One region of the Bacillus sp. DTU_2020_1000418_1_SI_GHA_SEK_038 genome, then DNA from elsewhere that is predicted to be linked to it. Evidence: riboswitches for the same ligand, from Rfam matches in the RefSeq annotation. Region 1 holds a riboswitch; each other region holds the start of a gene.
The links. Region 1 has a riboswitch for glycine ahead of lpdA (dihydrolipoyl dehydrogenase). Riboswitches for the same ligand answer to the same signal wherever they lie in the genome.

Region 2: it holds a riboswitch for glycine, as region 1 does, so the genes downstream of both, RRV45_RS21415 (phosphoglycerate dehydrogenase) here and lpdA (dihydrolipoyl dehydrogenase) in region 1, are expected to answer to the same signal.
Region 3: it holds a riboswitch for glycine, as region 1 does, so the genes downstream of both, gcvT (glycine cleavage system aminomethyltransferase GcvT) here and lpdA (dihydrolipoyl dehydrogenase) in region 1, are expected to answer to the same signal.

The regions. Positions count from the first base shown of each region.
Region 1 covers NZ_CP135435.1:732,122-739,101, reverse strand. Annotated here, with positions in the region: gene RRV45_RS03735 (TerC family protein) at 1-734, opposite strand, end outside; gene RRV45_RS03730 (FbpB family small basic protein) at 1,031-1,189, opposite strand; gene purU (formyltetrahydrofolate deformylase) at 1,265-2,134, opposite strand; gene lpdA (dihydrolipoyl dehydrogenase) at 2,156-3,556, opposite strand; glycine riboswitch at 3,746-3,847, opposite strand; PreQ1 riboswitch class I at 4,045-4,089, shown strand; gene RRV45_RS03715 (QueT transporter family protein) at 4,098-4,583, shown strand; gene RRV45_RS03710 (aspartate kinase) at 4,639-6,000, opposite strand; gene RRV45_RS03705 (PP2C family protein-serine/threonine phosphatase) at 6,253-6,980, shown strand, end outside.
Region 2 covers NZ_CP135435.1:4,331,122-4,342,909, reverse strand. Annotated here, with positions in the region: gene RRV45_RS21435 (2-hydroxymuconate tautomerase) at 1-7, shown strand, start outside; gene RRV45_RS21430 (2-keto-4-pentenoate hydratase) at 29-808, shown strand; gene RRV45_RS21425 (coenzyme F420-0:L-glutamate ligase) at 906-2,099, opposite strand; gene RRV45_RS21420 (LysR family transcriptional regulator) at 2,218-3,114, shown strand; ZMP/ZTP riboswitch at 3,171-3,250, shown strand; glycine riboswitch at 3,419-3,499, shown strand; gene RRV45_RS21415 (phosphoglycerate dehydrogenase) at 3,619-4,827, shown strand; gene RRV45_RS21410 (zinc ribbon domain-containing protein YjdM) at 5,130-5,468, shown strand; gene gltS (sodium/glutamate symporter) at 5,683-6,882, opposite strand; gene hutG (formimidoylglutamase) at 6,902-7,855, opposite strand; gene RRV45_RS21395 (LysR family transcriptional regulator) at 7,988-8,869, shown strand; gene RRV45_RS21390 (SET domain-containing protein) at 8,951-9,550, shown strand; gene RRV45_RS21385 (transporter substrate-binding protein) at 9,612-11,788, opposite strand, start outside.
Region 3 covers NZ_CP135435.1:3,009,137-3,020,924, forward strand. Annotated here, with positions in the region: gene gcvPA (aminomethyl-transferring glycine dehydrogenase subunit GcvPA) at 1-704, opposite strand, end outside; gene gcvT (glycine cleavage system aminomethyltransferase GcvT) at 724-1,827, opposite strand; glycine riboswitch at 2,047-2,139, opposite strand; gene RRV45_RS14965 (DEAD/DEAH box helicase) at 2,444-4,132, shown strand; gene RRV45_RS14970 (YqhG family protein) at 4,110-4,904, shown strand; gene RRV45_RS14975 (YqzE family protein) at 5,044-5,256, opposite strand; gene comGG (competence type IV pilus minor pilin ComGG) at 5,349-5,732, opposite strand; gene comGF (competence type IV pilus minor pilin ComGF) at 5,719-6,201, opposite strand; gene RRV45_RS14990 (hypothetical protein) at 6,152-6,487, opposite strand; gene comGD (competence type IV pilus minor pilin ComGD) at 6,471-6,911, opposite strand; gene comGC (competence type IV pilus major pilin ComGC) at 6,917-7,240, opposite strand; gene comGB (competence type IV pilus assembly protein ComGB) at 7,242-8,273, opposite strand; gene RRV45_RS15010 (ATPase, T2SS/T4P/T4SS family) at 8,260-8,661, opposite strand; gene RRV45_RS15015 (M23 family metallopeptidase) at 8,661-9,236, opposite strand; gene RRV45_RS15020 (hypothetical protein) at 9,237-9,683, opposite strand; gene RRV45_RS15025 (hypothetical protein) at 9,689-9,811, opposite strand; gene RRV45_RS15030 (replication-relaxation family protein) at 9,822-10,412, opposite strand; gene RRV45_RS15035 (FtsK/SpoIIIE domain-containing protein) at 10,339-11,634, opposite strand.

The DNA of each region.
Region 1 (6,980 bases):
AACCATCCACCTACAGCGATCAAAATGAGAACGGCATAGAAAATAATTTTCCATTCTATGGAGTGTGCAAATTCTGCCGGCAGTACCGCTAATGCTGGGTGGGACAGGGTATAAACGGATAGTTTCACTCCGACCCATCCTACAATAAGAAAAGCTGCAATTTCCAAACCAGGCTTTGTTTGCAGCAGCTTAACAAATACATTTGCTGCAAATCGCATGATAATTAAACCGATAAATCCTCCGGCAAAAATGACAATAAATTTTCCTCCGTCAAGGCCTCCAATGTTCGGCAGGCTTGTATTCGGAAGTGCTACCGCAAGAGCTACCGCTGCTAAAATTGAGTCAATCGCAAAGGCGATATCCGCTAGTTCCACTTTAAAAACAGTCATCCAGAAGCCAGCCTTTTTCTTTTCGTCTTGGGGAGTTGCTTTTTCTTTTCCCTTTTTTACGATAAGCTTTCTAAATATATGATTTAAAGCAATAAATAATAAATAAAGTGCACCAACTGCTTGAACCTGCCAGATATCAACAAGAAATGAAATGGCAAATAGAGAACCAAATCGGAATACAAAGGCCCCTGCCAGCCCATAAAATAATGCCTTTCTTCTTTCCTGTTCAGGAAGATGTCTAACCATAATAGCTAGCACTAATGCATTGTCAGCTGCCAAAAGTCCTTCTATCCCAATCAATAGCAGCAATACCCAGCCATATTCTAATAAAATCGATAATTCCATTGTTATTCCTCCATTTTTTGATTAATGTTATCTGCATCTTAATCTGCTGGTAATGCCTTTTTTGCAAACAAAAAACCTTTACCAGCAAGCGGTAAAGGTTTAATAAACAAATAAAGACCTTTACCCCGAATAGGTAAAGGTCTTGCTAACAACGATAATAAGTTGCCGACAATGCCGGGAGATTAGATCTCCGAAGTGACGACTTTGCCGTTAAAGCTACTCCCCTTTAGGAGAAACTATTTAATTGATACTTTAATCATAATTGAAATAAATGTCACTGTCAATGATTTTACAACCTAATTATATTGTAATCCATAACGGCTAGTTTTCTTTTTCGTGATGATATGCTTTTCGTCAATACGCTTTTCGATTTCTTCAAGCTGATCTCTGTCTCTAAGAAGCTCTTCTCTGTTTTTTCTGATTAAATTTGATAATGTTACTCTTTTTCTGCTCATTGTAATATCTCCCTTTATTCATGTTGTATGGTTAATAGAATGTATTCCCATTTATATACATAACCCCAAAAGCTCTTACTCAAACACGATCGTTTTATTCCCATGAACCAGGACGCGGTCCTCTACATGCCAAGAAACTGCCTCAGCGAGAACGGTTCTTTCCACATGCCGTCCAGCTATTTTTAAATCCTCTGCCGAGTAGCGGTGGTTTACTCTCAGAACATCCTGCTGAATAATTGGCCCTTCATCTAAATCATTTGTGACATAGTGGGCGGTTGCGCCGATCAATTTCACTCCCCTGTTAAAAGCGCGTACATACGGGTTCGCGCCAACAAAGGCTGGAAGGAATGAATGATGGATGTTAATAATCTGGTTCGGATATTTCGCTATAAAATTCGGAGAAAGTATTTGCATATATCGTGCTAGCACAATAAAGTCTACTTTCCCATCCAATAGTTCCAACGCCTTCTGTTCAGCTTCTTCCTTCGTTTCATGAGTTAACGGAATGTGATAAAAAGGAAGCCCATAACTTTCGACCTCATCAGCTAAGTGAGCATGATTGCTAATCACTAAAGGTATATCCACCGGCAATTCCTTAGACTTCCAGCGCCAAATTAGCTCGAGGAGGCAATGATCCATTTTTGATACAAAAATGGCCATTCTCTTTCTTTTCTTTGAGCTGCTAAGCTGCCATTCCATTGAGTGATTTTGTGCTATTTCAAGAAGATCCTGCTTAAGCCCTTCAATAGAAGTGTCAGAGTTTTGTAAATCAAACTCAATTCGCATAAAGAATCTGCCAGCCAGCGGGTCGGTTGTATGCTGATCAAAGTGAACAATATTCGCTTGATGCTCCAATAAAAAGTTGGAAACGATTGAAATAATCCCCGGCTTTTCCGGACAAGAAATTAGTAAAACGCCTCTATTTCCTTTTTCTCTTGTTGTCATTGATACACCTCAATTCCAAAATTATGCGTGAATGGCTCTTCCATCTACGGCTAATGCAGCTTCACCGATTGCTTCTGCTAATGTTGGATGGGGATGAATCGTTCTAGCGATATCCATCGATGTCGCTTCTAGAACACGGGCTAGTCCTGCCTCCGTAATCATATCTGTTACGTGTGGGCCGACCATATGGGCACCTAGCAGCTTATTCGAACCTTGTTCCACAACAAGCTTCACAAATCCATCTGATTCACCGAAAACAAGGGCTTTTCCGATTGCACGGAATGAGAATTTCCCTGTTTGTACCTCGTAACCTTGAAGCTTTGCCTCTTCCTCTGTAAGCCCTACACTCGCAACCTCAGGGCTGCTGTATATACATTTTGATACCAATGTCGGATCAAGTGGTGCTGGGTTTTTACCTGCAATATGTTCAATCGCAATGATTCCTTCATGTGACGCTACATGTGCAAGCTGCAAGCCCCCAATTACGTCCCCAATTGCGTAAATATTTGACTCATTTGTTTGGTAGTATTCATTTGTAACGATAAACCCGCGCTCAACATTAATGGTCGTATTTTCAAGACTTATCGACTCGATATTAGGAAGACGGCCTACAGAAACGAGAAGTTTGTCTGCAGAAAACGTTTTCTCTTCTCCACGATGCTCTGCCTTAATTGTCACCCCATCACCTTTTTCAAGAGATTGAGGCAGTACCTTTGCACCTGTTACAATCTTAACGCCTTTTTTCTTCATTAAGCGCTGTACTTCCTTAGAAATATCTGCATCCTCTGTCGGAATAATTCGATCAGCATATTCAATCACTGTTACTTCTAATCCGAAATCAACGAGCATCGAAGCCCATTCAATTCCAATGACACCGCCGCCAACAATAATAATCGACTTTGGCAGTTCTTCCATTTGCAATGCTTCATCCGATGTCATGACATACTTCCCATCGGCTTCTAGACCTGGAAGTGTCCGTGGCCGTGATCCAGTCGCAATGACTATATTTTTAGGAACAAGAGTTACTTCCTCTTCCCCATTATTCAAATCTACTAATATATTTCTAGACTCTAAGATTCTGCCTTTTCCTTCATAAACATCAATTTTCCCTTTTTTCATTAGGTGCTGTACACCTTTAAACAGGCGATCCGTAATTTCTGCTTTCCTTGCCTGTACCTTGGAAAAATCAAGTCCCACTTCGGGAGCTATAACACCAAATGCTGCTGCATTTTTTGTCGTTGCATAAACCTCCGCACTTCGAAGTAATGCTTTACTAGGAATACAGCCAGCATGTAGGCACGTCCCTCCAAGCTTCCCTTTTTCAACAACCGCAGCTGTTAAACCTAATTGTGAAGCACGAATGGCCGCAACGTATCCGCCTGTACCTCCGCCAATAATGACTACATCATATTCTTTGGTCAAATCATTCTCTCCTTTGGATATATTGTGAACATTTTAACAATCAATCCCCAAATTTATCCACGCAAAAAAGGACAGAAAAAGGGTAAGATTGTTTACCCTTCTCTGTCCTTTTACCTGAGAGTTTATGCCCAAATCAATAATGGGGTCCCCTTGGGTGTCGTACTCATTTTTACGAGCTCTCCAGAGATGCGTCCCGTTGTGGTTCCTCTACCTGAGAGATTGGTTCCAAGGGTCTTTTTGGAACTTGCTCCTTCGGTGGCTTGTCGTAATGCTCTCTCCCACAACCGTCATCCGCCTATATGGAATTTTCTATAAATTTAGAATAATACTTTAGCACTGTAATGTCAAGCATTTTAACAGTATCTTAATGTTTTTTGGGAAAAGGTTCACAAAGTGTTCATTCCGGTTTGAAAAACACAAAAAAAATTTACAATAATTGCGGTTTGACAGCATATGATTTGCCTATTAGAATATTATCTTTGGGTAGCGCCCGCGTGGTTCGTAACCATCCCACGATAAAAAACTAAGGAGAGAATTGAATATGAATGTAAAAACGCTTGTCGGAAATGGCATTTTAGCAGCTTTATATATTGCTGTTTCTATGCTTATCCAGCCTTTTGGATTCACTAATATCCAGTTTCGTGTATCCGAAATGTTTAATCACCTAGTCGTTTTTAACAAGAAATATATTTTCGGAATGGTATTAGGTGTATTTTTAACGAATTTATTATTTTCACCAATGGTCGCGTACGATCTCATTTTCGGAGTCGGGCAAACACTGATTTCATTATTAATCACAATTGCTTGCTGCCGATTTATTAAAAACATATGGGCACGCATGATTGTAAACACGCTCGTGTTCACCTTCACTATGTTCCTAATTGCCCTTGAGCTCCATCTTGCCTTTGGCTTGCCATTTATGTTTACATGGCTCACAACCGCTATTGGTGAATTCATCGTGATGGCAGTTGGAATGCCTCTTATGTATGCATTAAATAAACGCGTAAATTTCGAAAAATCAATATAAAAATGAGAGTTGGCGAAAACTTGTGCGCCAACTCTTTTTTTAAGCCCTTAAAGCCTTAAACCGTAACAGGAGCAAAAAACTCGTCATAAATCGCCCGAACCGCTCGCTTCTCATCGACTTCCTTCACGCCAAACATCATGCTCACCTCAGAAGAGCCTTGGTTAATCATTTCGATATTAACCCCCGCTTTTGCCAAAGCTTTGGATGCTCTTGCTGTAGTACCAATATTGTGTCGCATTCCCTCTCCTACAACCATGATAAGCGCAAGACTGTGCTCAATCACGACTTCATCAGCTTCTAACTCTGTCCTAATTCGATCAATGATCGCTTCTTCCATGCCAGGGGTGAATTGATTTTCTCTTAAAATAATAGAAATATCATCAATTCCTGACGGTGTATGCTCATAGGAAAGACCATAGCTTTCTAATATCTCCAACAGCTTTCGGCCAAATCCAATTTCTCTGTTCATTAGATACTTACTTACATAGATGCTGCAGAAGCCTTCGTCACTTGCAATCCCAATAACCGGGCCATTTGTGTTGTCCCGCTCATAAACAATTCGAGTGCCTGGTGCCGATGGGTTATTCGTATTCTTTATATGTACCGGTATCCCAGCCCGGAATGCCGGAACAAGTGCCTCATCATGTAAAACACTGAATCCGGCATAGGAAAGCTCCCGCATTTCTCGATAGGTTAATTCCTTAATTTCCTTTGGTCTATCCACGATAAAAGGATTGACTGAATAAACAGCATCCACATCCGTAAAGTTTTCGTACAAGTCTGCTTTGATTCCGTTAGCGAGGATGGAGCCCGTGATATCTGATCCACTCCTTGAAAAAGTAAAAATCTCGCCTTCCTTGCTATAACCAAAAAACCCTGGAAAAATAACGAGGCCTGGGCGCTCACGCAGCTCAAACAAACGATCATAGGCCTCTGGCAGAACTTGTGCATGACCTGGTTCTGCACTTACTAAAAGCCCTGCTTCCTTAGGGCTTACATAAGTAGCCTCCACACCCTGTTTACGGAAATAAGCTGCAACCAGCTTAGCATTGTTGTCCTCTCCGCTCGCCTTCAGTAAATCCATGAATCTTTCAGGGTTGCTTTTGTCTGAATTTAATCGTTCAAGCAAATCCTGTTGAATGGTATGAATAATTTCCTCGGATAATTCTAATTCTTCTGCAATTAGAGCATATCTTTCAATAACAGCATCGAGTTTTTTCTTTGGATCTTTATTTTGCAAACTGAGCTCTGCACATTCAATTAAGAGATCTGTTACCTTTTCATCCTCTGAAAATCTCTTTCCTGGTGCAGATACGACAACTACCTTCCTTGCGGGATCAGAAACAACAATCTGGAAGACCTTTTCTAGTTGTTTTCCGGATGCTAAAGAAGATCCGCCAAACTTTACGACTTTCATTTTTACAACCCCTTACTGAAAAAATATATCCCTAATTTTACTCCTATTCAGAAAATAATCAAGAGTTTTTCCTTTCTATAAGGACATTTGTATACTAGTAATGGACAAAATAGGTCTAATAGCCTATTATTTATTTTTTCCATTCTAGACACTTCCGATGCTTTTTCCATTTATAGTGTTTATCTCTAACAACTTTACCCATTTTTAAAATATAATAAAAGTAAATATGTAAGAAATAAGGGAGCAGACTATATGGGGATTCTTATTGTGGACGACAACCAGGCGAACTTGTTTGTTATTGAAAACATTTTAAAACGTGCAGGCTATGATGATTACTTATCTTTAACTTCAGCACAGGAATTATTCACTTATCTCCTAAAGGATCAGCCAGTAGAAATTGGAAAACAGGCAGACATTATACTGATGGATATTATGATGCCTGAAATGGACGGAATTGAAGCATGTAAAAAACTTCAGCAATACCCACATTTAAAGGATATTCCTGTTATATTTGTAACGGCTCTTGAAGATTCCAATAAAGTTGTTGAGGCACTTGATGCTGGAGGCATTGACTATGTGACGAAACCGATTAATAAAACAGAGCTTCTAGCAAGAATTCGAGTGGCACTAAGGCTGAAATACGAGAAGGACTGGCATGTTGAGCAAGAAGAAAAGATTCGAAATGAGTTAGAATTATCGATGCAAGTCCAGACCAGCCTGCTGAGCGAGCCTGTTTATAAGGAGAACCTTCTATTAAAGGCTTCCTATTTACCTGCGTTTAAATTAGCAGGTGATATGTACTATTGGCATAGAATAAATGAACACCGTTATGCCGCCATTCAGCTTGATATGATGGGCCACGGGATATCAGCTTCACTTGTTTGCATGTTTATCTCATCTGTTTTAAGGGATTCAATTACAACCTATGCCGATCCTGAGTATGTTATGAAGGAGCTTAACCGCTGGATGAATTCTTTAAA
Region 2 (11,788 bases), 870 kb from region 1:
GATGTAGAATTGGGATAGGAGGATTCTTTTGATAAATTACAAACAGCTTGCTGAAATGCTAGTAAAAGCAGAAGAAAACAATTATGCAGTTCCCTGTATTACTTCTCAAATTCCTGAGTTTAATTTATCTATGGGCTATCTTGTTCAAGACGAGCTAATCCAAATAAAGAAGAATCAGGGAAGTAATTTTTTTGCTTATAAAATGGGCATAACCAGTGAAGCAAAGATGAAGCAAATGAATATAGACCAGCCGATCTATGGGGCTGTGTTTGACTATATGAGAGTACATGAAAAAGGGGAAATCTTCATAGAGGAATTTATTCATCCGAAAGTGGAGGCGGAAATTGCCTTTATACTTGCTGAGGATATTGAAGGACCGGCAGTTACAGGCGAGGAAGTGATGGCAAAAACGAAGGGAATTCTGCCTGCTTTTGAGATCATAGATAGCCGGTATGAAAATTTTAAGTTTAAGCTGCCAGATGTAGTTGCAGATAATACATCAGCCTCTAGGGTTGTTATTGGAAATGACTTTTTCGATCCTAAACAATTCGATCTTGAAAAGATTGGGGTAACACTATCTATAAATGGGGAAATAAAAGCTAGCGGGACAAGTGCGGATGTGTTAGGCAATCCGGCCAACTCTGTTGCGATGTTAGCCAATATGCTATTTTGCCAAGGAAAGGGCAAAATCCCGAAAGGCTCTATCATCTTCACTGGAGGAATCACAGAGGCGATCTTGTTAACGAAAGGCGATCATTTGACTTCAAAATTTGAGGGAATGGGTGAAATATCACTTTATATTCGTTAATCATGATACAGGGAGAGCTTAAAAAAATTGATGCATTAATAATGAAAAAAACTAGATGCTGTAAACTGCTTGGCATCTAGTTTAAATTTAATTAGTCTTATTTTGTATAGTTATCAAAATACCCTTGGATAAAGACAATCGGTGTTCCCTTATCCCCGCTGCCTGAAGTTAGATCAGATAGTGAGCCAATCAGGTCAGACAATTTTCTTGGGGTCGTTCCTTGAGATTCCATTGATCCTACAAGGTCAGATTCTTTGTTATTAATGAATTCGGAGATTGCCTTTTTAAGCTCTTCCCCTTTTAAATCAGCAAAGTTGTTATCAGCAAGATACTTTAGCTTTACTTCATTAGGAGTTCCATCAAGACCGGATGTGTATGCAGGTGAAACAACTGGATCCGCAAGCTCCCAAATCTTACCAACAGGATCTTTGAAAGCACCATCTCCGTATACCATCACTTCAACAACTTTTCCTGTCTTGTCTTTGAGCATTTGCTGGATTTTATCAACGACTGGCTGGCAATTACGTGGGAAAAGCTTCACGCTGTCTTCTGTTGCCTTATTGGATCCAAGAAGACCATACTCTTCATTGAATCCAGCTCCATTAATAGATTCCGCCAAAATATTATCAAGGCTGTAGATTTTTTCTCCGCCATTCGCTTTTAAGATTCTCTTCGTTCTAAATCTTGTATGGATATCACAAGTCAGAACATTTTTTGTGTATTCTAAAATCGTTTTCGGGTTATTAGAGAAGATGACTTCACATTCAACTCCGTATTCTTCCACTAACGATTTATAGTAATCAATATAATCAACACCAGTAAAAGTATGCTTATTATAGCCAAAAAGGTCACGGAATTGGTTCTCGGTTAAAACATCTGTCCATGGATTAACGCCCTTTTCATCAAGTAAATCAATATCAACTAAGTGATTGCCTACTTCATCAGACGGATAGCTAAGCATTAATACAACTTTCTTTGCCGCCCCTTTTGCAATCCCGCGAAGACATATAGCAAAGCGATTACGGCTTAAAATCGGGAAGATGACTCCAACAGTTTCGTTACCAAATTTTGAACTTACATCCTGTGCAATATGATCGATTGTCGCATAATTCCCTTGAGCGCGGGCAACGATCGACTCTGTAATCGTCACGATATCTTTATCTTGAATGTTAAAGCCTTCAACCTCCGCAGCCTTTAGCACACTATCAACAACAATTTCTTCAATATTGTCTCCTTGATTAATGATCGGGCAACGAAGGCCTCTAACAACAGTTCCAACTACTCTTTCCAATATAATCGCTCCTTATAACTGTTAGGCTTAATTTCCATATTATCCTCTTGTACTATACACCTCTTTAGTGATATAAGTAAAATTAATATATCTAATAGTGGATATAAGGGGTGGTTATATGGTAAGTAAATTAGATTTCTATAAGGTTTTTTGTACAGTTGGAAAGTGCAAAAGTTTTTCTAAGGCGGCGAGAGAGCTTTTCATGACACAGCCTGCAGTTAGTCAATCCATCATGCAATTAGAAAAAGAATTGGATACACGCCTTTTCAATCGAACTCCTAAAGGGGTAACTTTCACTGTTGAGGGCAAAATTTTATTTGAATATATTCATTCAGCCATTAATTTAATAGATGTGGGAGAGGAAAAAATACTTGAATTTAAGAATTTAACTACGGGAGAATTAAAGATTGGTGTTGGGGACACGATCTCCAGATATTTTTTACTTCCGTACTTAGAGGCTTTTCACAGTAATTATCCCAATATTAAATTTAAGATTGTGAATGGTACGACATTAGAAATTTGCTCTTTGCTAAAATCGGGAGAGGTCGATGTAGCTGTTTGTAATTTTCCGATTGATGATCCTGCGCTAGAGTTAAGGCCATGCCTTGAAGTCCACGATATCTTTGTTTGCGGAGAAAAATATAAGGGTCTATTATCTGAAGCTGTCAGTATTCAGAAACTAGTCAAGTTGCCTTTAATTTTTCTAGATAAATCAAATTCCAGAAACTATGTTGAGGATTATTTGCTTTCCAAAGGGATACAAATATCGCCTGAATTCGAATTAGGTTCACATGAACTACTTTTGGAATTTGCAAAAATAAATTTAGGGATTGCCTGTGTGACGAAAGAATTTTCTCTGGAATATTTAAATAAAGGGCTATTGTTTGAGGTTCAGCTTACTGAGGAAATACCAAAACGGGATATAGGTGTCTGCTTTCTAAAAAGTGTTCCACTATCGCCAGCCTCCACTAAATTTGTGGGGATTTTGGAAAAAAATCAGAGCAAAGGGCGTTAGCGTGAAATTAATGGTTGAAGGATTCTGTAAAATCTGATATCCTGTAATCAATTTCAAAGGCTATGTGTAACTGGCGAAAACGGATAACCGTGGGGGAGCACATAGTATCGATTAGCCGTTCGCCTGGGCAGAGGTAAGGGAAACTAATCCCTTACCTCTTTGTGTATATTCAGGGGGGATGGCTCAGGAAAAAATAGTTGATAATGTCTTTAATTTCGATTATTGTAGATGTACGGATTTTTCGAAAAATTATTAATAATTAAATATGAAGAAGGCTATGATTGTTATGGGTTGCACTATAACAGGAGCAGCTTCTGGAGAGACTGCAGGTTGACTGCAGCGCCGAAGGGTTCAAAATCTCAGGCAAAAGGACAGAAGAATAACAAATGAATCGTGCTATTTGTTATTTTTGACGTCGGATGAGATTGGAGAACACCAGTCTCTTTTTTTTTCCCCATTTTGTTAATAGATTAAAAGTATATTAAAAAAAGAGGAGATATGAAGATGAGCACAACGATGTTAAACAAAGTGAAAACGATCAAGACGTTGAATAATATTGCAGAAAGCGGATTAAAGGTATTTAAAAATGATCATGATCATTACACAATCGATAATGACAGTGTAAATCCAGATGGAATTGTCGTTCGCAGCTTTAACATGCATGAAGTGGAGTTGGGTAATCAATTAAAGGCTATTGCAAGAGCAGGAGCGGGCGTGAATAACATTCCTGTTGATAAGTGCACGGAGCAAGGGATTGTTGTATTTAATACACCAGGTGCTAATGCCAACGCGGTGAAAGAATTGGTACTGACCTCATTAATGGCTGCATCTCGTAATCTTTTTGCCGGTGTGAGCTGGGTTAAGACGTTAGCAGGAGAAGGTGAACAAATTCCAAAGCTTGTGGAAGCGGGCAAGAAGCAATTTGTTGGGAAGGAAATTAAGGGGAAAACTCTAGGCGTCATTGGGTTGGGAGCGATCGGCGCCCTTGTGGCGAATGATGCGATTGAGTTAGACATGGATGTCATTGGGTTTGACCCATTTATCTCTGTTGATATTGCCTGGAAGTTATCCCGCAAAGTCCAGCGGGCGATGACTATTGAACAACTTTTTGCAGAATCTGATTATATTACCGTCCATGTTCCATTAACGGAAGATACAAGAGAAATGTTCAACGAAGCGACCTTTAGCTTAATGAAGGACGATGTTTATATTTTGAACTTTTCTCGAGGTGAATTAGTGAATGAAAAGGATATGGCAGCTGCCCTTGAAAGCGGAAAAGTAGGAAAGTACATGACAGATTTCCCAAATGAAAATGTAATGAAAATGAAAAACGTGATTCCTACCCCTCACCTTGGTGCTTCAACAGTAGAGTCAGAGGAGAATTGTGCGATTATGGCAGCGCGCCAGCTAAAGGAGTTCCTAGAGACAGGGAATGTTAAAAACTCTGTGAATTTCCCAAATGCTACCCTTCCTTATACCGGAAAACAGCGTGTAACGGCATTCCACAAAAACATTCCAAACATGGTCGGAAAGATTACATCTGCTATATCAAACTATCACTTAAACATCGCTGACATGGTCAATAGAAGCCGTGGCGATTTTGCTTATACGATTATTGATATTGATAATAAAGTAGATAATGAAGTTATTATGAGTCTGGAAGATATCATTAACCAAATCGATGGAATTGTGACCGTTCGAATGATTCCATAAGCTAATAGACTAGCCCTCTTAATGCGGGGGTTGGTCTTTTTTTGCCAGAAAGGGTTCATGAATCTCGTTTATGCTGGTTAAGTTGGAAATCAGCAGCCATGAATGGTTCATGAGGCTTGTTTTAGTAGTTTAAGATGGAAAACAGTAGTCATGAAAAGGTTCATGGTATTTAAGGCCGGTGATAATAACATACTAAGAACAGCATTTATGAAGTTTAGTGGAAACTTTACTAATTATCCAATATACTTGTAGGCGATGAAACCAAAGAGTATTTAGAATAATAATGAAGGGGGAAATGGCTAGTGTCGAATTTGCCAAATTGTCCAAAATGTAATTCAGAATATACATACGAAGATGGAAGTCTGTTTATTTGTCCGGAATGTGCTTATGAATGGAACCTAGAATCTGAGGCCCAAAATGAAGACGTCAAGGTTTATAAAGATGCGAATGGAAACATCTTAAACGATGGGGATACAGTTACAGTCATTAAAGACCTTAAAGTGAAAGGAAGTTCATCCGTCATCAAAGTTGGAACAAAGGTTAAAGGGATCCGTCTCGTGGATGGCGATCATGATATTGATTGCAAAATTGATGGCTTTGGTGCTATGAAATTAAAGTCCGAATTTGTTAAAAAAGTATAAAAATATTTTAATCTAGGCTGAGTAATAAAGGGCGGGGAAAATACACTCCTGCCCTCTTACTAAATAAAAATCTATTCTATCTTAACCTTAATTTTATCTACTGCATTGTATCCATAGCCTTTTCTAGGACTAAACCCTAAAAAACGCCCCAGAATTCTGGGACGTTTTTTTAGTATCCATATTTCAGGAAAGTGATAGCGTAACAATAGTCTGTTTATTTAAATAAATTAATACTTGTTATAATAATCGGCATGGCGAATACATCAATCAGGAATGCACCTACGATCGGAACGATGAGGAATGCTTTCCTGGAAGGACCGAATTGTGCCGTAATCGCTGACATATTGGCCATCGCATTTGGAGTGGCGCCTAGTCCGTGACCAGTGAAGCCTCCAACCATAACGGCCGCATCATAGTTTTTGCCTAACAATTTAAATAAAACGAAAATGCTGAAAAGCACGATAAAGATGACTTGTACAAAGACGATGATGAGCATTGGCAATGCTAAATCCGCCACTTCCCATAGCTTAATGCTCATGAGCGCCATGGAAAGGAAAATCCCTAACGTCACATCCCCAATTAAATTGATGCTCTTCATGTCAATCGCATCTTTTTTAATGCTATCAATGATGTTTCTGACGATAACGGCTAAGAACATTGCACCTACATAGCTTGGCAGCACAAAGCCCGTTGCCTTTGAAAAAAGCTCGCCTAAGTAAGAGCCTGCAGCCATACACAATGTAATAATCAGAATTTGGGTCATGAATTTTTGTGAATTCATGCTATCTGTATCTCCCATTTCTTTTGCAGCTGCCACTTCATCCATTTCATCCGACTCAGTAGGCTTTAATTTATACTTAGTCACTAAATATTTAACAGTAGGACCGCCGACTAATCCTCCGGCAATAAGACCGAATGTTGCTGCAGCAAGCCCGATTGATAGAGCTGAGTTGACTCCTAGTTCTTCCAGGGTTCCGCCAAATGCTGTTGCTGCCCCATGGCCGCCTTCCATGGAAACAGCCCCAACCATAATGCCAAGCAGCGGTTCTAAACCAAGTACATTAGCAAGAGAAATCCCAATAAAATTCTGAGCCAAGGCTAGAAAGCCGCAGGCAATCCAGTAAATTACAAGGAGTTTCCCCCCAAGCTTTACTAGTTTGAAGCTTGCGCCTAAACCAACCGTTGTGAAAAATGTTAGCATGAAAAGGCTTTGCAGTGAGGTATCTAAGGTAATCGTAAGAATTCCTGTTTGTTTTAAAACGGTTACAAGAATTGCAAATAATAATCCGCCAACAACTGGTGCTGGAATACAGAATCGTTTTAAAAATGGAAGTTTATTAAGCAGCATTCCGCCTATCATTAACAAAGCTACGGCAAGAAAGACAGTTGTGATTTGATTGAGTTCCAAATTCATATGTTACCCCCTAAGATGCCTATTTTATATTAAAGTTCATGATGGCTTCATTGACTAACTGGGCAGCTAGTGCAACGGTTTTATTGTTTTCATCAACGGCTGGATTTACTTCGGAAATATCGAATGAAAGGATTTTATCATTTGAAATGATATGGCGAATCAATGAACGGACAATCTTTGGCTCAAGACCAAAAGGCGAAGGTGCACTAACTCCAGGAGCATAGGATGAATCAATCACATCGGTACATAAAGTAAGAATGACATGATCATGTTCTTTAATAAAACTCTCAATTTTCTGTTTAACAGGATCCATATTAGAAAGAGATAAATCCTCTTCTAGCAAATACCGAACGTTATACTTGTCCGCCGTATCAAAAAGGGACAAAGTGTTTCCATATTTTTGTATCCCTAAGCATAGATAACTGCTTTGAGCATCGTTATCTAAAATTTGCTTAAACATCGTACCAGATGATGTTTGCTCATCATACGGCCTCATATCAAAGTGGGCGTCTATATTAATGATGCCAAGCTTTGCGTTTTTGCCGATAAATTGTCTAGCTCCGAGATAATGGCCATAAAAGGTTTCATGACCGCCGCCGAGAATGATGGGGCTTACATTTTTGTTTAATAGGCTTGTAATGGCATGGCCTAATTCAGCTTGAGCCTCTTCCATTTGGTCGCCTATGCAAGAAACGTTACCAGCATCCAGCAGCCCTGTCTCTTTAGATAGATGCCACGGCAGCTTACCAAGAGCTTCCCTTATTTTATCAGGAGCTTCTGCTGCACCTAAACGTCCTTTATTGCGTTTTACCCCAGCCTCACACTTAAATCCAATAATGCCAAAAGTTTTTTGGTTTACAGAAGATGAAGGGATTCCAGACAAATTAACTACTTGATGATATCGAAAGCTTAAGGAGTCTGTGTGGCTATCAATTCTTCCAAACCAATGCTCTTTGGACGGTTCTGTGTACATAGGTTCTCCTCCTTTTTAAAAAAATTCTGAGTTATACGTGTAATCCTATTATAAAGGTGCTAATATATAAAAAACCAATACTGAAATATTATAATTGCATAGCTTTAAGCTATAAATCAAATAGGAGGTTTTATGGATATTCGTCAGCTTCGTTACTTTGTTACCGTCGTTCAGGAAAAAAACTATTCTAAAGCTGCCAGCATTCTTCATATTTCCCAGCCTTCTTTAAGTAACGCCATTAGAAAGCTGGAAACGGCAGTTGGTTTTCAGCTGCTCGAAAGAAATACTCGCCGGTTGGCATTAACGGATTCAGGAAGAATTTTTTATAAGAGGTCTTTGCAGCTAATTAGAAACTTTGACAATATGCTTAAAGATCTTGATGCAATCAAACAACATGGTACCGGAAAAATAACTATTGGCATGATTGAATCCACTAAATTCTGGCTTCCTAAAGCAGTGAATAAGTTTAAAAAGAGTTTTTCAAATATACAGTTTCAATTAATCGAGATACTTGGAAAAGAAACAGTTTATAAATCCCTTATGCAATATGATGTCCATTTCACCATTACAAATCAGCCAATTGATAAAAAAGAGATTCATCTCATCCCCCTTTATGATGAAAATTTAATTCTCCTAACTCATAAGGACGATATTCTTAATCAAAAGGAGCGAATTACCCTTCATGATCTAAAAGGAAGGGATTTTATTATTAGTAAGGTTGGATTACGAACTAGAGAGGATATTCTAAAAGCATTTGAAGAGGAAAAGATCATTCCCCAGATCATGTATGAGATTGAAAGGTTTGAAACCGCCTACAGTTTTGTTGAACAAGGCCTCGGCGTCACGATTCTGCCTGAAAGCTATATTAAATATACGCCAAACCCCAATATTACGATGCATATGATTGAATCTGAGCATTTAAAGCGTACAGTCTATCTGGCTTATTTAAAAGACCGTTATCTTTCTCCAGCTGTTTGTGATTTATTAGAAGAAATTAAAGGTTTTTTTAAATAACAATCATTTTAAAAATCAACAAGCAGACGTCTTTTGCATAGATTATGGATAAAACCAACTATACAAAGGGGATTGCTCGACATGATTCATCCGCATACGGAACTGCGCTTTATTAATGAGCAGATAGGTTTTGGTGTATTTGCAACTGAATTTATTCCAAAAGGGACAATAACGTGGGCATTGGATGGGCTTGATCAAATATTAGAGCCAGACTATGTTAAAAATCTAGATAAATACAGGAGGGACCTCCTAAAGAAATACTCCTACCGCAATCAAGAAGGAAAATATGTTCTTTGCTGGGATCTCGGCAGGTATGTGAATCATAGTTTCCATGCAAACTGTATGGGAACAGCTTATGAATTTGAAGTAGCTGTTCGGGACATTTATCCAGGAGAGCAATTAACGGATGATTATGGATCTTTGAATGTAGATGAACCCTTTGAATGTATCCCGGAAGATGGAACAGAGAGAAAGAAAGTGTACCCAGATGATCTTCTATATTACTCAGAGGAATGGGATCAGAAGGTAATTAATGCTCTTGAACACTTCTATGAAGTTAAACAACCGCTGATCCACCTTATTCCATGCGAATTCATGGAAAAAGTAAAAATCACAGCCACCGAGCAGATTCTCTTTGACTCAATCAAATGCATCTATTATGACCGAAATAAACATAGGTAATGGTTTATAAAAATATGAAGCATACACCTTCTACATCAAGGATGTATGCTTCTCTGGGCATCTATTTAACTCTTTTAATTTCAATTTGGAATTCTTTAAGTCTCTGGTAAAGGGTTGTACGGGAGATGCTAAGGTGTTTGGCTGTTCTAGTTATATTTCCCTTGTGTTTCATTAATGTTTGAATGTAAAATTGGCGTTCATGTTCATAGTTTTTTTCCTTAATATCTGAAATGCTCTTAATATTATAGGGGGAATAAGTATCTTCCTGCTTCAATGCTTGGATATTTTCAGCTATTTCTTGAGGAAGATGCTCTTGTTCAATAATTGATGAGTTCCCTGCTAAGTAATAGGCTCTTTCTATAACGTTGCAAAGCTCTCGGATATTTCCAGGCCAATTGTATTTTTTCATTAGTATCAGGGCTTCATTTGATAGTTCCTTCTTTTGACTAGTAAGAGCATTGAGTTCTTCTAAATAATGATAACTGAAATGGACGATATCCTCAGGTCGTTTGCGAAGAGGTATTAGTTCGATAGTGAAAACATTTAGACGGTAGTATAGGTCACTCCGAAATGAACCATTGAAGGCAATTTCCTGGAAAAGATCCTTATTCGTTGCTGCAATGATTCGTACATCTAATGGAATAGGCTTGTGACCGCCAACGCGAACAACTTCCTTTTCCTGCAAAACCCTTAATAAGGTTGTTTGCAGTTCAAGAGGCATTTCACCAATTTCATCAAGAAAAAGAGTTCCCCCATTAGCAACCTCAAATTTACCCGGGCTGCCGCCCTTTTTGGCACCAGTAAAAGCCCCTTCCACATATCCAAAAAGTTCCGAATTGATTAGGTCTTTTGAAATTGCACCGCAATTTATCGCTACAAATGGCTTATTCCTCCGTGCACTTTCATTATGGATAGCACGGGCAAACATCTCTTTGCCAGTCCCGCTTTCCCCTAGTAAAAGAGTATTAGCTTGTATTTTCGAAGCAGAGCGTGCCAATTCAATTGTTTTTAAAAATAAATCACTGGAGCCGACTAGATCATAAGTGGTTAAGTTCTTTCTTTCATTCAAGGAAAACCGATACGGATGGCGAGGAAGGGATTTAAAATGAATAAAAATCAACGAATTTTTCTTTTGTACTTTAATCTCGTAGCTTTCTTCGCTATCCTTACGCCTTAAAATACGCTCCTCACCTTTTTCTCTATCCGCCCTATTCAAAGAAATCTCCTGTAAAACAGTTTGTACTAGGCTTTGTTTATTTCTCCATAATTCTACTGCCTTTTTGTTTTGAAAATGAATATGCCCTTCTTTTATGATAAACAAACCTCCCGGTTGCTGGTCTGTAATTTCACCAAGGGCGTTATTTAGAATATACTGTTTCTCTTGACTTTCAACTAGCTTAAAACTTAGATGGATGATACCCCTAATGCTCTCCAGCAGCTGTTCGGTTGACTCAGATGATGTCTTTGGCATATAAACGCCCAATACACCCTTAAGTTCATCAAATGATCCAATGATAGGGAACCCTGCAACAACATATGTATTGTTTGATTTCCTATCCCATTCATTTGTAACTTCATATGTGGATGTTTTCCCACTAAAAGCAGCGGCAATTCCACTGTTTTTCAATAGTGTGCTATTTACCGTATCTCCCGTCTTCAAATTTAATAGAGGGGAGGTATCTGCGGGAGAGCCAGTATTAATGATTTCTATCAGCAAACCTTCCTTATCAAAATAGGCAAACGGAAAGGGCAGCCTTGATAAATTCTTTTTGAGTTCAGAAAGAAGGGGCTGGAATTGATTTATTTTAGGCTGGAATTGTTCATTCTTTTTGTCAGGGATAGTATCCTTACGATGTAATGGCAGGGCATCTTCCATCAAAGGAATCGGTTTAATTGGATTATCTGAATCCCATAAAATATGAAATTGACCGGATTCATTGACCTTTCCAATTCGCGAATTTAGCCATACATGCTGATTGATCGGATCAACCATGATTTTCCCTTGTGGGGCTTCAATGGATAGACCAGACAAGGCACTTCGAATGGCATTAGTTGAGAAAGTATCTACCCTTTTGAGTGCTTCTGCAAGCAGGATCATGCTATTATAGGCACTCTCCATAACAGAACTAATAATATCAGTCCCATAAATTCGTTGGAATTCCATTATGAATCTTCTGTTTTCGGGACGATCAATAGTACTGAAATATGAAAAACTGGAGTAAAATTCGGTTTTTCCTT
Region 3 (11,788 bases), 2.2 Mb from region 1:
GATTTTTGTGCGTGAATAATTTCTTCAAGCTCTTTCATTGGCTCAATTCTTCCAAAGAAGTTTGGATATTGAACGATTACCCCAGCAATATCATCATTGATCATTTCTTTCAATGCATCGACATCAGTTACACCATCTTTATGTGGGACCTCAACAACTTCAATGTTTTGGCCTTTTGCATACATTTTTACAACTTCTTTTGATTCTGGATGTACTGCGCTCGAAATTAATAATTTATTACGGCGAGTTTGAGCAGCACTTAGCGTTCCAGCTTCAGCAAGAGCAGTTCCTCCATCATACATAGAAGAGTTTGCCACATCCATACCTGTTAATTCGCAAATCATTGTTTGGAATTCAAAGATTGCCTGAAGCTCTCCTTGAGAGATTTCTGGCTGGTATGGTGTATAAGCTGTATAGAATTCAGAACGTGAAAGTACATGATCAACAATTACAGGCATGTAATGATCATAAACACCTGCTCCAATAAAAGCGGTATTGCTCTTAAGATCAGCATTCTTTTGTGCCATTAACGAAAGCTCTTTCATTAATGCTGTTTCAGTTGCTGCAGGTTTAATGTTATATTCACCTTTAAATCTTACTCGTTCAGGAATATCACTGAATAATTCATCGATTGAGTTCACACCGATTGTAGCAAGCATTTCTTTTTTATCTGACTCTGTCATCGGTAAATAGCGATGTTTCATTATTATGTCTCCTCTCCTGTTATTTCCCTTTTTTATAGAAAGGCGTCGCTGCCACAACTGCTTTTAGGCGCTTCCCGCGAATCTCTACTTCAACTTCTGTTCCAATTGCCGTATTTTCGGTATTTAATAAGGCCAAGCCGATATTTTTCTTTAAAGTTGGAGATTGTGTACCTGTTGTTACTTCTCCAATTTGCTCTTCACCTTTGAATACCGGATAGCCATGACGCGGAATTCCACGATCAATCATTTCAATTCCAGCTAATTTTCTTGTTAAACCCTCTTCTTTTTGTTTTAAAAGAACTTCTTTACCAATAAAATCAGCTTCTTTATTCACTTTTACGGCAAAACCGATTCCCGCTTCAAGTGGAGAAATTTCCGGAGAAATTTCTTGGCCGTATAGTACAAGGTTGGCTTCAAAGCGCAATGTATCACGGGCACCTAATCCGCAAGGGATTACCCCTTCTTCTTTTCCGGCTTCTAAAATATCCTTCCAAATAGCTACAACATCATTGGCATCGCAATAAATTTCGAAGCCGTCTTCTCCTGTATAACCCGTTCTGGAAACAAGAGCTTTTTTGCCATTTATATCGACTTGATCTTGAAATTTAAAAAAACCGATATCTGATAAATTTGTTTCAGCAGTCAGCTTTTGAAGAACAGACTCCGCTAACGGACCTTGAATAGCAACCTGAGCCGTCTTGTCGGAAAGGTTCTCGATTGTCACATCTCCTTCAAGATGGTCTGTGAGCCATTGATAGTCTTTTTCAATATTAGAAGCATTTACAACTAGCAAATAATGATCATCTGCAAATTTATAGACAAGTAAATCATCAACAGTCCCGCCATTTTCGTAACACATGGCTGTGTACTGGGCACCAAAAGTTTTTAGTTTTGAGATGTCATTTGTCATCATTTTTTGAAGATAGTTTAGGCTGTCTGGGCCTTTTACTTCTATTTCACCCATATGGGATACGTCAAACAACCCAGCTTTTGTACGAACTGCCTCATGCTCCTCTTTAATGCTAGAGAACTGAACAGGCAGATCCCAGCCGCCAAAGTCAATTGTCTTCGCACCATAGTCTTTGTAAACATCGAATAATGGTGTACGTTTTAACTGTGACATTCACTTGTCCCCCTTTTTATCCTTTTTAAAAGTTTAGAAATTCGCCAATTTAATGCGGTAAGCGCCTAGACACAGAAGCTAGACATATTACAGACACTAAAAAAGGGCAGAAATCCCCCTTAAAATAGAGAAGATCCCTGTCCTTGCACCTGAAAGTTTACCGATAACCGGCTTTCCCCTTTGGTGGCTTCCCTAATTAAGAAGCACTCTCCAGAGCTACGTCAAACAAGGGTTCTTTTGCCTGAGAGATTCACAACTGAAATTGCTTGCTCCTTCGGCGCTACAAAATGTAGTCTCTCCCCTTATCATCATCCGTATTTATAAAATTTTCCAAATTGGTCATACTAAACGCAAATACGTTCCTTAAAAACATACTTTTTAGCCTTGAATCCAATTTGAAACCTTTTTCCTTTAATAAAATCACTCGTTAAACTAAGTGGTTGTGGCAAATTTCAAAACTTTCAAAGCTATTATTATCCTACCATTAGAAACCTATTTGAGCAATGGTTAATATTTTTCTCATATAAAAGAAATGCGGAAAGCGCCTCGATGGTCCAAATGTCCACTATAACTGAGGCAGGCGCTAAAGCTAGACAGCTTTCAAAGGAGAAGTTTTATGACAGTAAATATTGAATTTGATTCTTCATGGCAGGAGGACTTTTTAACAAGAATCGTGCAGGACGGACCATGGGGGAACTGGGAACTTTATAAACTAGCGATAGAGGTTGAAAATCATACAACGATCCCTGAATTTGAGGGTCTGCAGGCCCCTAAGCATCTTTCAGGTCTTACTCCATTGCCTCACCAGCTGGAGGTGGCAAAGCAAGTAGTAGAAAATATGAATGGAAAAGCCATTCTTGCAGATGAAGTGGGTTTAGGAAAAACAATAGAAGCAGGATTAATATTAAAAGAATACATGATACGCGGCTTAGTCAAAAAAGTATTAATTCTTGTACCGGCCTCTCTTGTAACTCAATGGGCCATTGAACTAAACACCAAGTTTTTCATTCCAGCTGTTACCCAGAGGAAAAGCTATGTTTGGGAGCAGTGTGATGTGGTTGTATCATCTATTGATACGGCTAAACGGAATCCTCATAGAGATATTATTAATAAGCAAGATTATGACTTAATCATTATAGATGAAGCACATAAGCTCAAAAATAATAAAACCAAGAACTATGAGTTTGTACAAAATTTAAAAAAGAAGTTTTGCTTGCTTTTAACAGCTACACCTATTCAGAATCGCATCAGTGAAATTTTTAATCTTGTTTCGCTATTAAAGCCCGGCCATTTAGGAAATGAATCTGCTTTTTATCGAAAATACAGTAAGGATGCTCGTGACCTAGATGATGACAAGCATTTAAAGGAATTAGTGAATAAAGTAATGATTCGCAATCGGCGTGCTGATACAGGCATCGAGTGGACAAAACGAGTTGTTGAAACGATTCCTATTGAATTTTCAAAAGAAGAAAGAGATCTTTATGAAGCAGTCACTAACTTGCGGCGAGATGGCAATTGGATCAGCTCTAGCCAATTTTCCGTGATGACCCTTCAGCGCGAGGCGTGCAGCAGCCGTGAAGCTGTTTATTATACATTAAAAAACATGCTAGAAAGACAAGAAGAACCAACTATCGCCTATCAAAAGCAAATTCAATATTTAGTTGAAAAGGTTGAAGCCGTACAAAAAAACTCTAAAGCGGAGAAAGCACTTGAATTAATTCAGCAAATTAACGATAAAGTTATTATTTTCACAGAATATCGGGCAACACAAATGTATCTTCAATGGTTTCTCAAGCAATATGGCATCACTTCAGTACCCTTTCGAGGAGGGTTTAAAAGAGGCAAGAAAGACTGGATGCGTGAACTTTTTCAAAAAAACGCTCAGGTGCTGATTGCAACAGAAGCAGGCGGTGAAGGGATTAATCTTCAGTTTTGTAATCACATCATTAATTTTGACTTGCCATGGAACCCAATGAGGCTCGAACAAAGAATTGGGCGTATTCACCGTCTTGGACAGGAAAAGGATGTCATGATCTATAATTTTGCTACAAAGGATACTGTTGAAGAACATGTATTAAAGCTGTTGTACGAGAAAATTAATCTTTTCGAAAAGGTGATTGGCGATTTAGATGATATTCTTTCTAAGCTGGATTTCGGAAATGTTGAGGATCACCTAATTGATATATTCGGTAAATCTGCCTCAGAGGGTGAAATGAGAATAAAAATGGAGAACCTAACATCGATGATTCAATTTGCTGAAGAAATGCGGGAGGGTGAACAAAATGCAGCAACAAGAAATTCATAAATTTCTTGAAAGATACTTCCATGCAAACGGCTGTGAAATTACAGAAAATGGGCAAGGCTACATGACTGTCCAACTAACGATTGATCTTGATAAAGAACTTATGAATAGACCATTCTACTGGCATTACTTGGAGAAAACCGGAGGAATGCCTAATCCGATGAGGCTTACTTTAATAACTAACCCGCAGCAAGCTCCGGAACATATTAAAGGAGAAAGCATTCACTTTGGCTCGCCGCGCCTGCACCAAATTTTTCAAACAACCAAAAGCTTAGCGGGTTATATTCGATTATATGAAAACCATCATCAGACACCTGGGCAACAAATCCCTTTGAGGCCATGGCTTGCAATGAATGTCCGCATTTCCTATGAATGTGATCGAAAAAGGGACGTATTTAAATCAATTGGACTTCAATTAATAAATGGACAAATGGTTGAAAATTTTCATGATAGGTTGCTTCAATTGCAGCTAACACCGAAAATTCCAGACTATTCATTTACACTTTCCCCACTAATTATGCCAAGAAGCGGAATCTCAAGAGTGGAAAATTTCTTAAAATATCAAATTGAACAAGAGGATCACTCTTGGGCTATAAAAGCTAGAGAGCGCTGGGACAAGGACCTAAATCTACTTGAGCATTTTTATGAAGAGGCAGAAGAAAAGGATGAAAGTTATGAAATTGAAAAAACGGCCTTGAAGGAACAATACGAGCCTAAGGTGAAAATATCCATTGTCAATGGAGGATTGTTTTATTTAACTGATATGGCTGTGTAATAACAAAAGCGGAAGCGCCTTGATCAGCCCCGACAAGCATAAGACAATCCGGCAGAAAGGTTGTTCTTTAACCTTTTTGACGGATTGGCTTATGACCTCGAGGGGCTAGGTGCTGGAGCTAGACGTAAAAAGAAACCGCTCAAATTTTGAACGGTTTCTTTTCATATTTGTTTTCTTTTTTCCTCTTTAAATTAAAGTAGAGGACATAAGGGATCAATCCGAACCACCGATATAAGAATGGTTCTTTAATATCCTTCTTCTCTAATCTGCTTTTCTTGCGCTCATCTTTTGGCTGATCAATATACTTGACAACAGTTTCGGTAATGTATTTAACATAGTCATTCGATTTCATATGATGCACCCTGATTCTATTATTTAATAACTTCAATTCAAGTATGTCCTCTAATAACATATTTATTCAACTGCATCATCTTGCAAAGAAATTCAATTTTTTTCGATCCACTTTATCATTTTACCTTCCTCCTTATCAAAATACCCATAGGCGAGCATTTCAATATTTGTCCCGATGCGTAAATTAAATGTTGACATCAATAAAGTATCGGTTATTTTAGCCGTTTCATAATGGACTTCTCCATCGGAAAAAGAAAAAACACCAGTGTACTGATCTTCATCCTCCGTTAATAAAATATCTTCTATCCGTTTCAGAGAACTTATTAAATAATACTCTTGTTTCAAAAGAGTTTGTGATTCTTGTAAAAAACGAATCTCTGTTAAATAAAATTCAATATGCATTGTAAGCAGAAGCGCAACTAGCAAGATAATTGTAAAGGTAAGCGGGTAGGTAAATCCTTTTTCATTCTGGAGCATAATTTTCGTCCAAACTTATAAAGGAATATAATAATACGGAGTACTTTTGATCATAATGATCAGTCAACGTCAGCTTTACCCCATCACGTATCGGAGAAAATTGGAATGAATCTACTTGCTGAAGGACGATTTCATGTCCTTTGAAATCAACCCGCCTTCGTAAATTAGTTCCATGCTTTTCATATAGTATTAATTGACCATGCTTTGTAAATACCAGCCTATTATCTGAAACAATTATTTCCTCCGCTAATCGAAGCTCCTTCTTTATTTGATTGACAAATACATGCCATTCCATTCTTTTTAGACGTGCCTCCAGCTGATCATTTCCCATGAAATATTTAAAGATTAGTGGAAAAAAAGAAACAACAAGCAGAAAAATGGAAAAGGCATATAACATTTCTAGCATTGTAAAGCCTTTATTATTCATATATTTCACATTTCGTCTGTAGCTTCTTGAATACATCCTCATATTTAACGCAAACCTCCTGTTCAGCGTTTCCCCCTGAAGTCCCTTCATATATTTCATAAACAGTTTGATTGATCGTAATCAATTCTGATTGAGGCTGTAAATCTTCCTTTTGAGCCTTTAGCAATGTCTCATATAAAGCTTTAGTGCTGTCAAATTCTTGCCGAAGTTGAACAGATTGATCCATTAAATTCATTATTAAGGGTATAAAAATGGTTGTACTAACGAGCCATGCAGATAGAGTCAACAGCATCTCAGGCAAAAAGAACCCTTCATTCTTTTGCAACATAAAATCTTCCCTTTCCAATATAAAACATAAACCGATATTTCTCCCTTCCCGCAAATATGACAAAGGAACCAAATCTATTAATATTCCCATCTGACTGAAACTGAAAGTAGAGCTTCATTGACTCCTCTTGTACTGTAATCATTTCTGGTATTTCTCTTTCAATCAAGTAGTTGGCACTAAGCTTTTCATGTACGACATACTTACTCTCTTCCGGCAGAATATGAACATACACATCAATATGATGGGATAGAGCATATTGTTGAGCATAGAAAAGATCTGCTTTCAATTGTGAGATGAATTTTTCTTTTTCAAAGGAGATAAAATGGGGCTTTAATAGAAAGGCGGGTACAGAGGCAATAATGAGAAATACACTTAAGACAAATAAAGACTCTATTAAAGTGAAGCCTCCCTGTTTGCTAACCATATTGCTTAATCCATTTCTTCAACAGTTGATACTTTTCCTTGAGCTGAGATTGTAATTTCAGTTCCATTTGGACAGGTTCTTTCCTTATCGTTAATATAATCAGCATCAACAAGTGCTTGAATATCTGCTGGCGGTGATTTTTTTTCAATTTCATAAGCCTGCGCCTGGGCTTGTACCATCTTGACAAATGCCTCACACCCCTTGCTGTTAATTTTGGAATTATGCTTCGTAATATTTGGTATCGTAATAATTAGTAAAACAGAAATAACAAGCAGAACAATCATCATTTCAATCAGTGTAAAAGCTTTTTCGTTTTTCAATACCTTCATATTAAAATCCCTCCAGTAAATGAAACATTGGTAATAGTACAGCTAAGTACATAAATACAATCATTACACCAATAACAGAATACAAAATCGGCTGAATGGTCTTTAGTAATTTTTCTGAACGCTCTTCAATTAGCGTTAAGCAATGTTTGCTAAAGAAAGCCAGCTCCTGATCGAGCTTCCCGTTTTTCTGGCCATGCCTGATAATATGAGGAAGCTCTATTTCTAAAAAAGAATAGCCTATCAGTATATCTTCTAGCCTCTCCCCCCTTCGAAGACTATCAATAATGTCAGCCCCGAGCTCTTGATAGAGAGGCTGTTTATCATTTTTCTCAAACATTCTTAATGCCTCGTGAATAGACAAACCACCCGATAATAAATAACTAATTTGAATCGAAAAATAATGTGAGTAAAATAATTTTAAAAACAAACCCACTACTGGAATTGAAACGAGTATACTCTTTTGCTTGACTTGAGAAAATTTCCGAAATTGTAAAAGGTAGTAACTGAAAAGAACAGCAAGGAAAAGGGTGCATAAACCGAAGAAGAGAGGCATTATATTGCTAAAGAACGTGACTGCGTTCATAAAAAAGTTTGGCTTTAGCTTCATTGAGGAAAATAATGAAGAAAATCTAGGAAGGATCATATAATCAACAAAGATGAATAACACTAACGTAATAAAAATTAATAATACGGGATAAACAAGCAGTTTTTTCAGCTTTTCCAAGTCCCTGTCTCTTTTAAGCATCATTTCACTGCCTTCTTGGAATGCCTGTGCCAAACCGCCATGCTGTTCAGCAAAAAAGACATAGCCAATAAGATGTCGGTTAAACTGAAGCTTTGATAATATTTGATAAAATGGATAACCTTCTCTTAATTGGGCTAAACATTCACCTACCTCATTTTTCTTTCTTCGCGGAAGTTGAAATAGAATAGATTCTATTGCTTCGGATAGCGGGTAGCCTCTTGAAAGAAGCTCCCCTGTTCTTTTTAGAAAATGGCTTTGTTCCTGAAGACTCCACTTATGCCTCCGCATAATCAAGCACCCACCGATCATATTCTGTTTCTTTAATATACCCTAGAGCAATCCCTTTTTTGATGACCTCTTTTAATGTAAAATAATCTACATCCATATATTCACCCTTCGCCTCCATCATTGATGCATGTAAAGCACGTCCTGCAAGAAGCTCAAAAACACTTGCTCTCTTCCATCTTCCATAACTAAAGCAATAGGGTGAACATTCCCCTTGGCAAAATGGACAGGTCAATTCGACTAGCCTTTGTGCTGTTACGGCAACAAGGGTTTGTTCGATTTCCACCCAATTGACACCAAATTCATTTAAGCGGTATATGGCACCTTTTGCGTCTCTTGTATGCATCGTAGAAAGCACTAAATGCCTAGTAACTACAATAGGAACATGCACTATAATATTACCAATCCACCTAAGATAAACACTCCTACAACCCCTACTGAAGCAAGCCTGCCGCTAACCATATTAAGTAGACCCCACACAGCAAAACTAACCCCCACCAGGACAGGTAACGAAATAATAAAATCCGAAACGAAATGCTCAATCCGACTTTGAATAAATTTATCAAAGAAATACCCTCCTATCGACTGCTCCCATGCCATTAATTTATGAGCTAAAGGAGTAGGATCTATAAAGCTACCGTTTTCTTTTAAAGCCAAGTGTAAATGTGGGCCTGTTGAATTCCCTGTATTGCCGCTTAAACCAATTATCTGACCTTCCGCTATACTTTGACCTGCCTTAACCTTAATATCGCTTAAATGCCCGTATATTGCCTGTTTTCCATCAGCTAAACGAAGGATAACTCCTTTGCCAATATTTTCAGAGCCATAGTCAACAATCTTCTCAACAACTGAATCACCAATGGATTTTAATTCGCTCCCCTCTGGGAATGATAAGTCTATTCCAGTATGTGGCTTACTCCGAAAACTCTCCATTTCTCGAAATTTAGAAGTAATTCGGATAATCATTTACACCACACTCTTCATGGCACCGATTAATACATTTAAGACCATAGGAGCAATATTAATAAGAATAATACCTAATCCTGCTGACATTAGCATGGAATAACCTTTTTCCTGCTGACCGATCATCACCATAATAGCCCCGCCTAATACCACGACCATTCCCACAGGATAAGCTAATGCTTGAACTAAATCGATTATAGGACCGAAGGCAGTCATTAACTTACTGGATAATTCCGCAGAAGCCATTACCGGAACTACTTCAGCTGCAAATACCTCTTTCGCTTTTATGGCAGGAGCGAAGATTAAAGGGAGAGAAGTCATGGTAGCCAACCAACCCATTGATTCAACCTTCTCAAAACTAGCTAATTCCTTGGCACAAAAAGCGTTTTCCATCACATGCTCTTTATTCATAAACTGTTTAATGCTCATGGTTTCTTTACGTTTAAACATGATGATCACCTCTTTTTGTTTGTTTTACGCTTCGTAGTTGTGCGTTTCTTTGTTTTCTTTTTGCTCTTTTTTAATCCGTAATCAAGAGCCAATAACCCTACTTGAAGTGCTACTTTTTTCCACGGCATATTAATCCTCCTAATGTAAGTCTTTGATGGTATACACAATGGCATCTAAACCCTCGCATAATTGAAGCAATTGTCTCTTTCTATATTCTGTTGTGGTAATCCAGATGAATTTTGGTCTTTTCTCAAATACATTTAATTGAATCAACTTTCGGTATCTTTCTATCTTTCGTTTGTTTTCTAACATTTTTTGAGTATGGTCTACTTCGATGATGTGATATTGACCAGCCATTGTATAAATAGCATCGGCAATTACTGATACTTCATCTTTGACCGACAGTTTCACTTCGTTTTTCCATGAAATCGGGCAACCTCTAACTATAAATAAGGTGTTCCGCATTAAATGATGTGTAATTTGATGTGTTTTCTTTAATATCTTACTGGCACCCACTCGTTGTCTGCCTTCCGCATTCAAGTAGTAGACATTTTCATTAAGCCTGACTATATTCAGATAACCTCCCATGTCCTTTAATATCCGGTTAGTATTCCTAACACCGCCCAAACGATGAAGCTTTTGAAGTTGCGACCTACTAAGAAAGCCCAATTTCTTCAAGCTCAAGAGAATGTTTTCGTGTCGTTGTTCCTTTGATGCTCTCACCGACATCACTCCTTGCTTTAAATGTAATGTGCGGCTGAATGGTTTCTTTAATGGTTTGATTACTGATATAAGGTGTTTGTACTTCAATTAAGCCTAAATCCTTATATAAGGCCCTTCCTTGGATAGCAGAAAGCTTTTCTGCACCGCCTTGATCTAACACCACTTGGCTTGCTGTTGCTGTGTCCAGAACAAAGCAAAGTCTGCCAATACAATTACGCTTTACTTGTGAGCTTATCGTTTCTGCTGTTGGATATTGTGTTGTGTAGATTAATCGTAAACCGCTTGCCCTCCCCTTCCTTGCAATGTCCTTCAATAACTTCTGGCAATCTTTATCGTCTGCCATGTCCGCTGCTTCATCAATGACAATAAAATGACGATCCTTGAATCCTGCTTCTTTTACATTCGAAAATCCTTTTTCTAATAAATACTCAGTAACCTTATCCATCTGATTTACCGCTGACTGTAAAGCTTTTCTTGCTTCTTCCACATCTGGTGCATATGCCTTTACTTGTTTTAAATGGCGATAACGGTTAAATTCTAATCCTCCTTTTAAGTCGATAAGGGTAAATGATACATCATCCCCTTTGTTCGTCAGTAAAGTGTTAATCGTACAATTTACCCAATTGGATTTTCCGAAATCTGTTGTGCCAGCTACGATAATATGAGCCTTTTTTTCAAAGTCATGAATTATCCAACCACTACGGCTTTTTCCTACCGGGACCATCCAACCATCAGTTATCCCTTTCTCATAATCAAATTTCGTGATTAATGGTTCATCAAACACCTTAATCTTCAACACCCCATCATAGGACAGCTCTATTTCTTTTTTAAGCTGTTTCTTCTTGTTGAGTAAGGTCTTTATATCCATTATCAGATTGCGGTCTAATCGAAGTGTTTTTATGTCCTGAAACGAAATGTTAGGGATTGCCTGTTTGTTGTTGATTCCGTCTTGGATATTGTCTTTTTTGTTTTCGAAATCATGAAAACTTAAACCTAATGGAATTCTGAAAGCGCACTCGGTTCCAACTACTTTTCCACCATCTTTAATTTTTGATCGCCTTAACAGCTGCATTGTTTTTTTCTCACCATTTTCTTTTACGGTCAGTCCGTTATTGGTACAAATTCTTTGAATCTTAGCCGCGTCATTCACTCCCCCACCCTGCTTCTGAAGAAACGAGTAACCGACTAGACAACCTGCTAACAATGAAGTTGTTACCTCCACTAACATGAAGTCACCACCACCTTTAATATACGTAGTATAGTCCTCGACAAAAAGAAGAAATAAGATTGGTTGCAACCATTGATAAAACTGAATTTCTCCCCTTCCAGAAATGATTCTAGGATAGAATTTTGAAAGGAATATCTATTTGGAATAATATACT